3 regions of the Fictibacillus enclensis genome follow, and region 2 is predicted to be linked to each of the others. Evidence: predicted binding sites of a transcription regulator. Region 2 holds the regulator's gene; each other region holds the start of a gene.

Region 1 (3,280 bases), 940 kb from region 2:
TCTTCGCTTCATCGGTAAACTCGATCGTGATTCCCTGATCTACAAGGTTTTCTTTCAGATCAGCAAGCATCAGTTCAACAATTTGTACAAGGTCATCTTCTTTTAGAGACTGGAACTGTACAATGCTGTCAAACCGGTTCAGGAATTCCGGTTTGAAGTAGGAACCGATGGCATCAAGAATATTGGTTTCTTTTTGTACTTCCGCGATTTCGTTGGTAAATCCTAATTTTTTGGTTTGCTTTACACCACTGCCGGCATTGCTCGTCATGATGATGACTGTATCTTTAAAGGATACAGTACGGCCCTGGCTGTCGGTTAAGCGGCCATCCTCAAGGATTTGCAGGAACATATGCTGTACATCCGGATGCGCCTTTTCAATTTCATCCAACAAAATAATGCTGTAAGGCTTGCGGCGGACCATTTCAGTCAATTGTCCGGCTTCATCATGGCCGACATATCCAGGAGGTGAACCGATAAGCTTGGACACGGCATGTTTCTCCATGTATTCACTCATGTCCAGACGAATCATGGCTTCCTTATCACCAAATAATTCTTCTGCGAGTGACTTGGTCAATTCGGTTTTACCTACCCCTGTCGGACCGACAAACAAGAAGGATCCGATTGGACGGTTCTTCGCTTTCAGACCGGCACGGCTTCTGCGGATGGCTTTGGATACTTTTTCAACCGCTTCTTGCTGTCCGATGACTTTTTGGGAAAGGTTTTTCGCCAAGTCCTTCATTTTCGCCTGTTCGTCTTCCTGAAGCTTTTTAACTGGGATACCTGTTTTCTGCTCTACGATGGATTGAATGTCTTCAAGGGTAACGGCGGCTTTTTCTTTGCCTTCGTTCTCGTTCAATTTTGCCTCCAATTGAAGCTCTTCCTGGCGAAGTTTTGCAGCAAGCTCATAGTTTTCATTCATTGCTGCCTGTTCTTTTTCTTTTGAAATTTCCTCTAAACGCTCTTCAATGGAAGAAGTTTCATTGCCTGAATGAAGCAAGTTGATTTTGGAACCGGCTTCGTCCATAAGATCGATCGCTTTATCCGGAAGGAAACGGTCCTGGATATAGCGGTGAGACAAGGTTACACACGCTTTTAAAACATCTTCTGAAAACGTCACTTCATGGTACTGCTCATATTTGGAAGCAAGTCCCTTAAGAATTTCAAATGCCTTTTCAGGAGTTGGCTCGTTAACGATAACCGGCTGGAATCGGCGCTCCAATGCCGCGTCTTTTTCGATTTTGCGATACTCTTTCAGTGTCGTTGCACCCACCAGTTGAAGTTCACCGCGGGCAAGTGCCGGTTTTAAAATGTTGCCGGCATCCATTGATCCCTCGGCTGATCCTGCACCGACGATTTGGTGGATCTCGTCAATGAACAAAATGATGTTTTTACGCTTTTGCAGCTCAGCAATCAACTGCTTCATTCTCTCTTCAAATTGTCCGCGAATACCTGTATCTGCTACAAGAGAAGCTACATCAAGCATGTAGACTTCCTTGGAAAGAAGTTTGGACGGTACTGTACCTTCGGCAATTTTCAATGCCAATCCTTCAGCAATGGCTGTTTTACCAACCCCTGGTTCCCCAATAAGAACCGGATTGTTTTTGTTTCTTCGATTCAAAATTTCAATCACACGGTTTATTTCTTCCTCACGGCCGATCACAGGGTCAATAAGACCGGTTTTTGCGGCCTGGCTGATATTGCGGCCGAATTGGTCAAGGAAGCCTCCGCCCCTGCCTCTTCCGCCACCTTGCTGCTGAGCCTGCTGGGATTGTTGCTGGCCTGAAAACCCTGAGTTCATGCCGTTGTTCATCATTTGTTTAAAGAAATCATCGAAGGATGAAAATTGGTTCATCGGATTCATACCTCCTGTTGTATTCATAGACTGAGTAATTTTATGATAGCAATCTGCACATAGTGTTAACTGTTGTTTATGTTGATTAAAAGAAACGTTCATTTGAATTGTCGCAGGATTCACTTTACATTGTTCACATTTCATAAAGCATGTCCTCCTTTAGAATGTTAGGTCGTTGTTTGACTTTGACTATCTTTGACCTTATGTCTATATTATACTTTGACCTTCTTTGACTTTCAAGTCCTTTGCTCAAAAAAATTTATATTTACTTATTTAAAGTACGTTTTATTTTGATTATTTTTATGAGTGTACTCCGTAATAAATAAAAAATCAAACAATCTGCATTTCCCCTTGCTGCATAAAAAAACCCGCTCCATAAGAGCGGATTCTCACTGTATTTCAAATGTTTTTTTCTGCCGATAATCGTTTTCTTCGTTTTTCGCCGTAAGCCATATCTCGATCGTATAAGTGCCCGCTGGCAAGTTTTTTACCATAATGTCCTGCGTGAACGTTTCACCTTGTTTCAGGGTGATCTTGGAAAGAGACTGGGTAAACATGTGATCGTGTGAATATTGATATACCTTTTTCCCGCTTTCATCTTTGACGATGTAATCAAACTTTTTGCCGCTTGTAAATTCAAAGGTTTTTATTTGTTCAGTCTGGTTTTTTAGTTCATAACGCAAGAGCGTGCTGCCTGTGTTTTGCTCCATAACCGAAAGCTTTGGCTCAATAGCTCCCGCAACGATTCCCCCGCTGTGGTCTCTGCCGGGCTTGTCCTTGTGCTGCTCCTGTTTATTCCCGTCTCCCATGACTGGCTCCCCCTTGTCCGCTTCATTTTTTTCTGTTGTTCCGCATCCGCCCAAAAGCAATGTAAAGCTGAGTATCAACAGCCATTTTTTCATGTCATCACCTCACCTAATAGTGTTGGCTGATTTTTGTTTTTTTAACAGAATAAAAAGGATTTTCGCTTTTCATCTATAAATTACCCTAAGAAGAGAATAATCAACATACACCTAAGGGAGGATTTTTACATGCAGGCAACACATGAGGATTTACTTATAGAAATGAAAAAACTAACGGATGAAAAAAGAGCCACAAGCAATGAAACCATTCTTCGCCAGCACAGCAAAGACGAATCTCATCATTCTCCCGTGCTTCCGGAAGTCGTGGTGTTTCCAAACTCAGCCGAAGAAGTTTCTTCTATAGTAAAATTCGCCAATGAACATAGAATTCCTGTTGTTCCGTTTGGCGTGGGATCGAGCCTTGAAGGTCATTGCATCCCACTGCAAGGCGGCATCTCCATTAACTTTCAAAATATGAACCAGGTAGTGGAGGTCAGGCCCGAAGATTTTCTGGTTAAAGTACAGCCGGGAGTAACCAGAACACAGCTGAATCAGGCTTTAAAAAAATACGGACTGTTCTTTCCGG
Region 2 (3,280 bases):
GCGGCCCTTTCCTGCTGGATCAATTGGAGGACAACGCCACGCAAATCTTCAACGATATCTTCTTCCGATTTCCCAAGCGTAATTTGATTGGAAATTTGGAACACATTTCCCTGAGCTTCTGTTCCCTCTCCATATATTCCTCTCACCACCAGCCCCAGCTGGTTGATGGCCGGAATAATGCGGCTTATTTGTTTGGTAATAACCAAAGCCGGAAGATGCATCATAACAGAAGCTCTAAGCCCCGTTCCAACATTGGTCGGACAGCTTGTTAGGTAGCCTCTTTCTTCGTCGAACGCATAATCCACTTTTTCTTCAAGCCAGTCATCCAGTTCTCCGGCAAGCTTTAACGCTTCTTTCAGCTGGAAGCCTGCAAACAGGCACTGAATTCGCAAATGATCCTCTTCGTTGATCATAATGCTTACCGATTCATCCTCATTCAGCATGACCGCTCCATATTTGGACTGTTCGGCAAGATGAGGGCTGATAAGGTGCTTTTCTACCAATACCCTTTTTGCCAGGGGTTTTAGCTGATCCAGTGAAAGAATTTCAAATTCGCCCCAATTTCCGAACTCCTGGTCCCCATTTGCTTCGTGTAATTTACGAATCACGGTTTCAGATTCTTCTTTGGAAGCAAAATCAGGGAAATTATAATTTTCCAAGTTTCGGGCGAGCCGGATCCTGCTGCTTAGCACAATATCAGAATCAGGTCCTTCTTCCTTCATCCAGGGACTGATGGCTTCACTTATAAAATGTTCAAGTGACACGCTCTATTCCCCCTTTTCCTGATGCTTTTGCTTCTCTAAAAGCCGGATCTTATCACGGGTTTCAGCAGCTTTTTCGAATTCCTCACTCAGGATATACTGTTGCATCGATTTCTTTAAATTCTCCAATTCCCGTTTTTCCTGAAGTCCGCTGCCAATCCGCTTTGGAATTTTCCCCTCATGCTTTGTATTTCCTCCGTGCACCCGCTTTAAAATTGGATCAAGCTTGGAGTCAAATACTTCATAGCAATGGCTGCATCCAAAACGGCCAATTTTGGCAAACTGTTGATATGTCATGCCGCATTTCGGGCACACCAGAACTGATTGCTGAGAAAGTCCCGGAGAAGCTGTTCCCGATATCGCCGGATCTCCGTAAAGAAGTCCGGAAAGCAGCTGATGAATAGAGAATGTATTCGACCCTGGAAGGAATTCTCCTTTTTCTTTTGCACAATGCTCACAAATATGAAATTCTGTTTTCTGTCCGTTTACAATCTTTGTAAAGTGCAAAGTGGCAGGCCGTTCATGGCATTCCTGGCAAAACATTTTATTCTCCTCCCCTATTAATAAATGTGATACAACGTTATCTGGTTCTAAATTTTAGCGTCCGAATCATGCCTTTTAATAATTCGGCTCTCAATTGATCACGCTCAGGAAGGTCTAACACTTGAAGAACAGTGCGGTCAATGACACTCAGCATAATTCTCGCCTCGCGTTCCGATATGATCTGTTCATCCAGCAGCCGCAGCACCACATTTTCGGCATTCCCCTGTGAAATGCGGTCATTGATCAAAAGCAGCAGCTGGTCAATCAGGTGGACGTAATTTTCTGTTTTGACCTTAATAATGCGGATATATCCCCCGCCCCCCCGTTTGCTTTCCACAACAAATCCTTTTTCTACGGTGAATCGTGTATTAATAACATAGTTGATCTGGGAAGGGACACACTGGAATTTTTCAGCAATATCCGTCCGTTTGATTTCAATAAATTTATCATTCGAACCTGCAAGGACCTGCTTCAAATATTCTTCAATAATGTCTGAGATATTTCTCAACCTGCTACCCTCCCCTCTGACTTTGACTATCTTTGACTATATGTATATATTATAGTCCGTTTCCCAGGTTATATGCAACTAATGAATACTTTCTGCCTCATAGGGGAACAAGGTATTTCTCTCACAGTATTACCCGATATTTTTCCTGTTAATCGTTCCTTTTTGAAGGATTAAAAAAAGAAGCCCCTCAAAAATATCGCCGGGACTTCTACTGAAACAATCTATTGCTTGGAAAAGATTTTTTTGCCTGGTCCATCGCCATCTTATTGCCTATCGCCGAATAATCAAGCCACGGCTGATCGGGAATCACATAAACATGTTTGTTTTTTACTGCTTTTAACCCTTTCCAGATCGAAGAGTTTTCCATCTGCTTAAAGGCGGTTTTTGATTGATCGTCCTGATTCACTATGACAAAAATCGCATCTGCATCAAAATCAGGCAGCACCTCCTGGGAGATCACTTGATATGGCTGGCATCCACTTTTTTATCCCCATTTGCGGGAGTAAGCCCTAAATCATCAAATAGAATGCGGCCCACGGGACGAGCGGTGCCAAATACACGCAGCTCTTTGGCGGTTACACGAATCGCCATCGCCCTGCTGTTTTTTCCAAGTTCTTGTTTGATTAAGCCTTTTACTTCTTTTGTTTCCTTCTCGTAATCTTCGACCAATTCATTAGCCTGTTTTTCACGATTAACAAGTTTCCCTATTTTTTTCAAATGGTCTCTCCATGTCCCTTCATCAAGGTTAAAAACATGAACAGGCGCAATTTTTTTGAATTTGTCGAGTTCTTTTCCACCATATTCTTCGTCCATATAAATAGCTGAGGGCTTTAAAGCAAGCAGGGCTTCCATATCAGGATCAGCTGCAGGCCCAAGTTTTTTTGTGTTTTTCAACCCGTCTTTCACGTGAGGAAGAAAATCCCTTAATCCCCCGCCGACCACTGAATCTGCAGGTGTAATGCCCAGCGCCGGGAGATCATTGGTCAAGTGGATGGACAAGGGAGCAATTTTTTGATTTCCGTTTTTTTCATCGCCTGATGGTTTACTGTCATCGGTATTAAAATAAGGACTAATTGAGGGGTTTTTTGTGCGGGCAAAGCTGGAACGCGGGAGGGTTCGAGGATTTGAGGCTCTGCTGATCCCCTGGTGGCTAGGATACTTGCGGTTCGACATGATTTAGTTGCGGGTTGGCCACTCTTACTTGCGATTCGACATGATTTAGTTGCGGTGATCGGGAATTTAGTTGCGGTTCGACACAATTTACTTGCATATCACGTCATTTTCATCTTTCGACAAAACAAAAAAGCACCGCTGATTTCTCAACAGTGCTTCATTTTTGCCCGGCAACGTCCTACTCTTACAGGGGGAAGCCCCCAACTACCATCGGCGCTGAAGAGCTTAACTTCCGTGTTCGGTATGGGAACGGGTGTGACCTCTTCGCTATTGCCACCAGACATATATCGGTTTG
Region 3 (3,280 bases), 1.1 Mb from region 2:
AGAACGGTCTTTTTGAAGCGCTTTCTTTTTACTTTTCTCGAAAACAGCGGATGATTCGGACAACTCGATTAACGGGTTCTCTACCGCCTGTTCCTGTAAAAACCGAGAAAGTTCATAGCAAGGATATTGCAGGATGGCAATGGCCTGGCGAAGCTCAGCTGTCATAACAAGACTTAAGTTTTGTTGTTGAAATAAACCCAGCTCCATACGAATCCCTCCTATAGCTATGATACTACAGATTCGCAAAGCACAACACTTTTTCTTGGATAGAAGCTGTTTCCAAAAAACAAAAAAGAGCCATGACTGGCTCTTTTTATCACGCTATTAAAGTTTAGTAACGTTAGCAGCTTGTGGTCCGCGAGCACCTTCAACGATTTCGAAAGATACTTCTTGACCTTCGTCTAAAGATTTGAAACCTTCAGATTGGATTGCAGAAAAGTGTACGAATACATCGTCTCCGCCTTCAACTTCGATGAAGCCGAATCCTTTTTCTGCGTTAAACCATTTTACTTTCCCGTTTTGCATGGGTATATCCTCCTGTCAGCGCGTTTAAAGCGCTTTAAAAATTGGAACCATGTTACATTGCTACTAACTAAAAGCAAAACATTTACCGTTTACATCCAGCATCATAACACGTATATGGTCAGCACAACTATATCACGGGAATTTCCAATTGTCAAAAGGAGGAGAAATATTATTTAATGTTTACACCCTGAAATTTTTCATTAGGGTAGTAACAAGGAATCTGATACGATATAAACAGTTGAAAAAAGGAGTGCTAAAACAATGGCTGAACAATTTTCAGTGAAATTTTTCGAAGAGAACTTTTTGCAATATATCGAGCGGAACAAGGATGTGTTTACAAAATCCCATGCCATGAATGCGTATTACCGCTCCATCGTAGGCACGCTCATCAACGACCATTTAAATAAGAACGGAGAAATTGTCAGGCGGATCCGCAACTTGGAAGAAGCGTACAACAATATAAAAAATTCGTAAGGTGCAGACGTTTATCTGCTGGCACAACACTTTTTATCTCTGAAAACTTTAGGGCGGGTACGTTTAAATCCCGGCAACCCGGGAATGATGAAGATAGTCCAAACATATTGTTAAATAAAGGATTGTTGCGCCTCTACATAGAATTAACATATAAGAAGCTTTTCGTTTGACCTTTTTTGACCTTTTTTGTATGATGGCAGTATCACATGAAAACACACCCTATAAGGAGGATTATTCATGAATTTAATTCCTACAGTTATTGAACAAACAAACCGTGGCGAACGCGCATATGATATTTACTCCCGTCTGTTAAAAGACCGTATTATCATGCTTGGAAGCGGAATTGACGACAATGTTTCAAACTCCATCGTGGCCCAGTTGCTCTTCTTGGCTGCCGAGGATCCTGAAAAGGATATTTCCCTTTACATAAACAGTCCTGGCGGATCCATTACAGCTGGTATGGCGATTTATGACACCATGAACTTTATTAAGCCAAATGTTTCAACGATCTGCATTGGTATGGCTGCTTCCATGGGAGCATTCCTGCTTGCAGCCGGTGAAAAAGGAAAGCGTTATGTCCTACCGAACTCTGAAGTCATGATTCACCAGCCGCTCGGCGGAACGCGCGGTCAGGCAACGGATATCGAAATTCATGCCCGCCGCATCATCCAAATGCGTGAACAACTAAACAAGATTCTTTCCGAAAGAACTGGACAGCCACTTGAAGTCATCGAGCGCGACACCGACCGCGACAACTTTATGCTGGCTGAAGATGCTGTAAAATACGGATTGGTTGACCGAGTGATTTCTTCTGTCGAAGATCCAAAAAACCTTTAAAAGAATAAAAAAAGCCGCTCGCCAATGAGCGGCTTTTTTCAATTTGGAGGGTGGAATGAATTTTTACAACGTCTTGATTTCCATCGGCGTAATTGTTATCTTTCTAGTGATTCTTGCAATGTTCGCCAAAACAAAAAAATAACAAAAGGGCAAAAGTGGAATAACGATGATCTCATCATCGCAAACGGCTTTTGCCCTTTTATTTGTTGCTTGTCCTAGTCGCGTTCAGTAATAAAAGCTTCAAGCCCCTTCATGGCTTCTTCTTCATCATGGCCGCTCACAGAGATGGTAATATCCACGCCTGAACCAATGGCAAGGCTCATGATACCCATAATGCTTTTTGCGTTTACACGCTTTCCGTCTTTTTCAACAAACACTTCCGAATTGTAACGGTTCGCTTCCTGAACAAACAAGGCTGCGGGACGAGCTTGCAGTCCAGTTTTCAATTGAACGGTTACCTGCTTTTCAATCATGGCTGTTCCTCCTTAATAGATATATAAAATGATGGGGTGCTTTATTTAGAAATGGGTTGGCCTAAACGAATTTTGTTAGCGATTTCATCGATCTTACGCAGACGGTGATTGACACCGGATTTGCTGACAGGTCCGGAGGAAACCATTTCCCCGAGCTCTTTCAGTGTGATTTCCTGATGAGCCACCCTGAGTTCGGCAATTTCACGGAGCTTATCGGGAAGCACTTCTAGTCCAACCTCATTTTCAATAAACTTAATGTTTTCAACCTGCCTCATCGCTGCCCCGACTGTTTTATTCAGGTTGGCTGTTTCGCAGTTTACCAGACGGTTCACCGAGTTTCTCATATCCTTTAAAATTCTTACATCCTCAAAGTACAGCATCGCATTGTGCGCGCCGATCAGAGTAAGGAATTCGGATATTTTTTCACCGTCCTTCAAATAAATAATATACCCTTTTTTCCGCTCGAGCATTTTCGCTTTAAGATCAAAGGTATTCATTAATTCGCAAAGAGCGGCAGTATGTTCTTCATACATGGAAAAAATCTCGAGATGATAGCTTGTCTCAGGATGGTTAATGGAACCGCCCGCAAGAAAAGCTCCTCTCATGTATGATCGGCGGCAGCACGCTTTTTTTTGAATCTCATCTGCAATGCCGCGGTTAAATGTAAAGGTTTCATCTATAATATTTAAATCCTCAAGCAGAGTCCTTGCTTCCCGAGTCAGCCTTACAATATAGACATTGTTCTTTTTCAGCCTCATCTTTTTACGGACAAGAAGCTCTACATGAAAGGAATATACTCTCTTAATCAATGTATAGATTCGACGGGCGATTGCTGCATTTTCAGTTGGAATGTCCAAAACAATCTGACGGTTGGAAAAAGAAATGGAGCCATTCATCCGAATAAGTGCCGCCAGTTCCGCCTTTGCACAGCAATCTTTGATTTCAAGCTTGGTTAGTTCTTTTTTGGTTTC

The links. Region 2 encodes CtsR, which represses protease genes until heat stress. Its sites were predicted from a motif close to ATGGTCAATAAAGGTCAAACA; they were not measured.
Region 1: the regulator CtsR is predicted to act here: its motif matches at 2,069-2,089, upstream of QNH15_RS05645 (ATP-dependent Clp protease ATP-binding subunit).
Region 3: the regulator CtsR is predicted to act here: its motif matches at 1,163-1,183, upstream of clpP (ATP-dependent Clp endopeptidase proteolytic subunit ClpP).

The regions. Positions count from the first base shown of each region.
Region 1 is NZ_CP126109.1:1,042,432-1,045,711, reverse strand. Features, by position in the region: gene QNH15_RS05645 (ATP-dependent Clp protease ATP-binding subunit) at 1-1,996, opposite strand, end outside; gene QNH15_RS05640 (BsuPI-related putative proteinase inhibitor) at 2,242-2,754, opposite strand; gene QNH15_RS05635 (FAD-binding oxidoreductase) at 2,884-3,280, shown strand, end outside.
Region 2 is NZ_CP126109.1:100,452-103,731, reverse strand. Features, by position in the region: gene mcsB (protein-arginine kinase McsB) at 1-764, opposite strand, end outside; gene mcsA (protein-arginine kinase activator protein McsA) at 768-1,304, opposite strand; gene QNH15_RS00545 (CtsR family transcriptional regulator) at 1,342-1,812, opposite strand; partial or broken gene QNH15_RS00540 (ABC transporter substrate-binding protein) at 2,021-2,886, opposite strand; rRNA gene rrf (5S ribosomal RNA) at 3,151-3,266, opposite strand.
Region 3 is NZ_CP126109.1:4,048,323-4,051,602, forward strand. Features, by position in the region: gene rpoN (RNA polymerase factor sigma-54) at 1-207, opposite strand, end outside; gene cspD (cold-shock protein CspD) at 325-525, opposite strand; gene yvfG (protein YvfG) at 787-999, shown strand; gene clpP (ATP-dependent Clp endopeptidase proteolytic subunit ClpP) at 1,237-1,836, shown strand; gene QNH15_RS21175 (HPr family phosphocarrier protein) at 2,052-2,309, opposite strand; gene whiA (DNA-binding protein WhiA) at 2,351-3,280, opposite strand, start outside.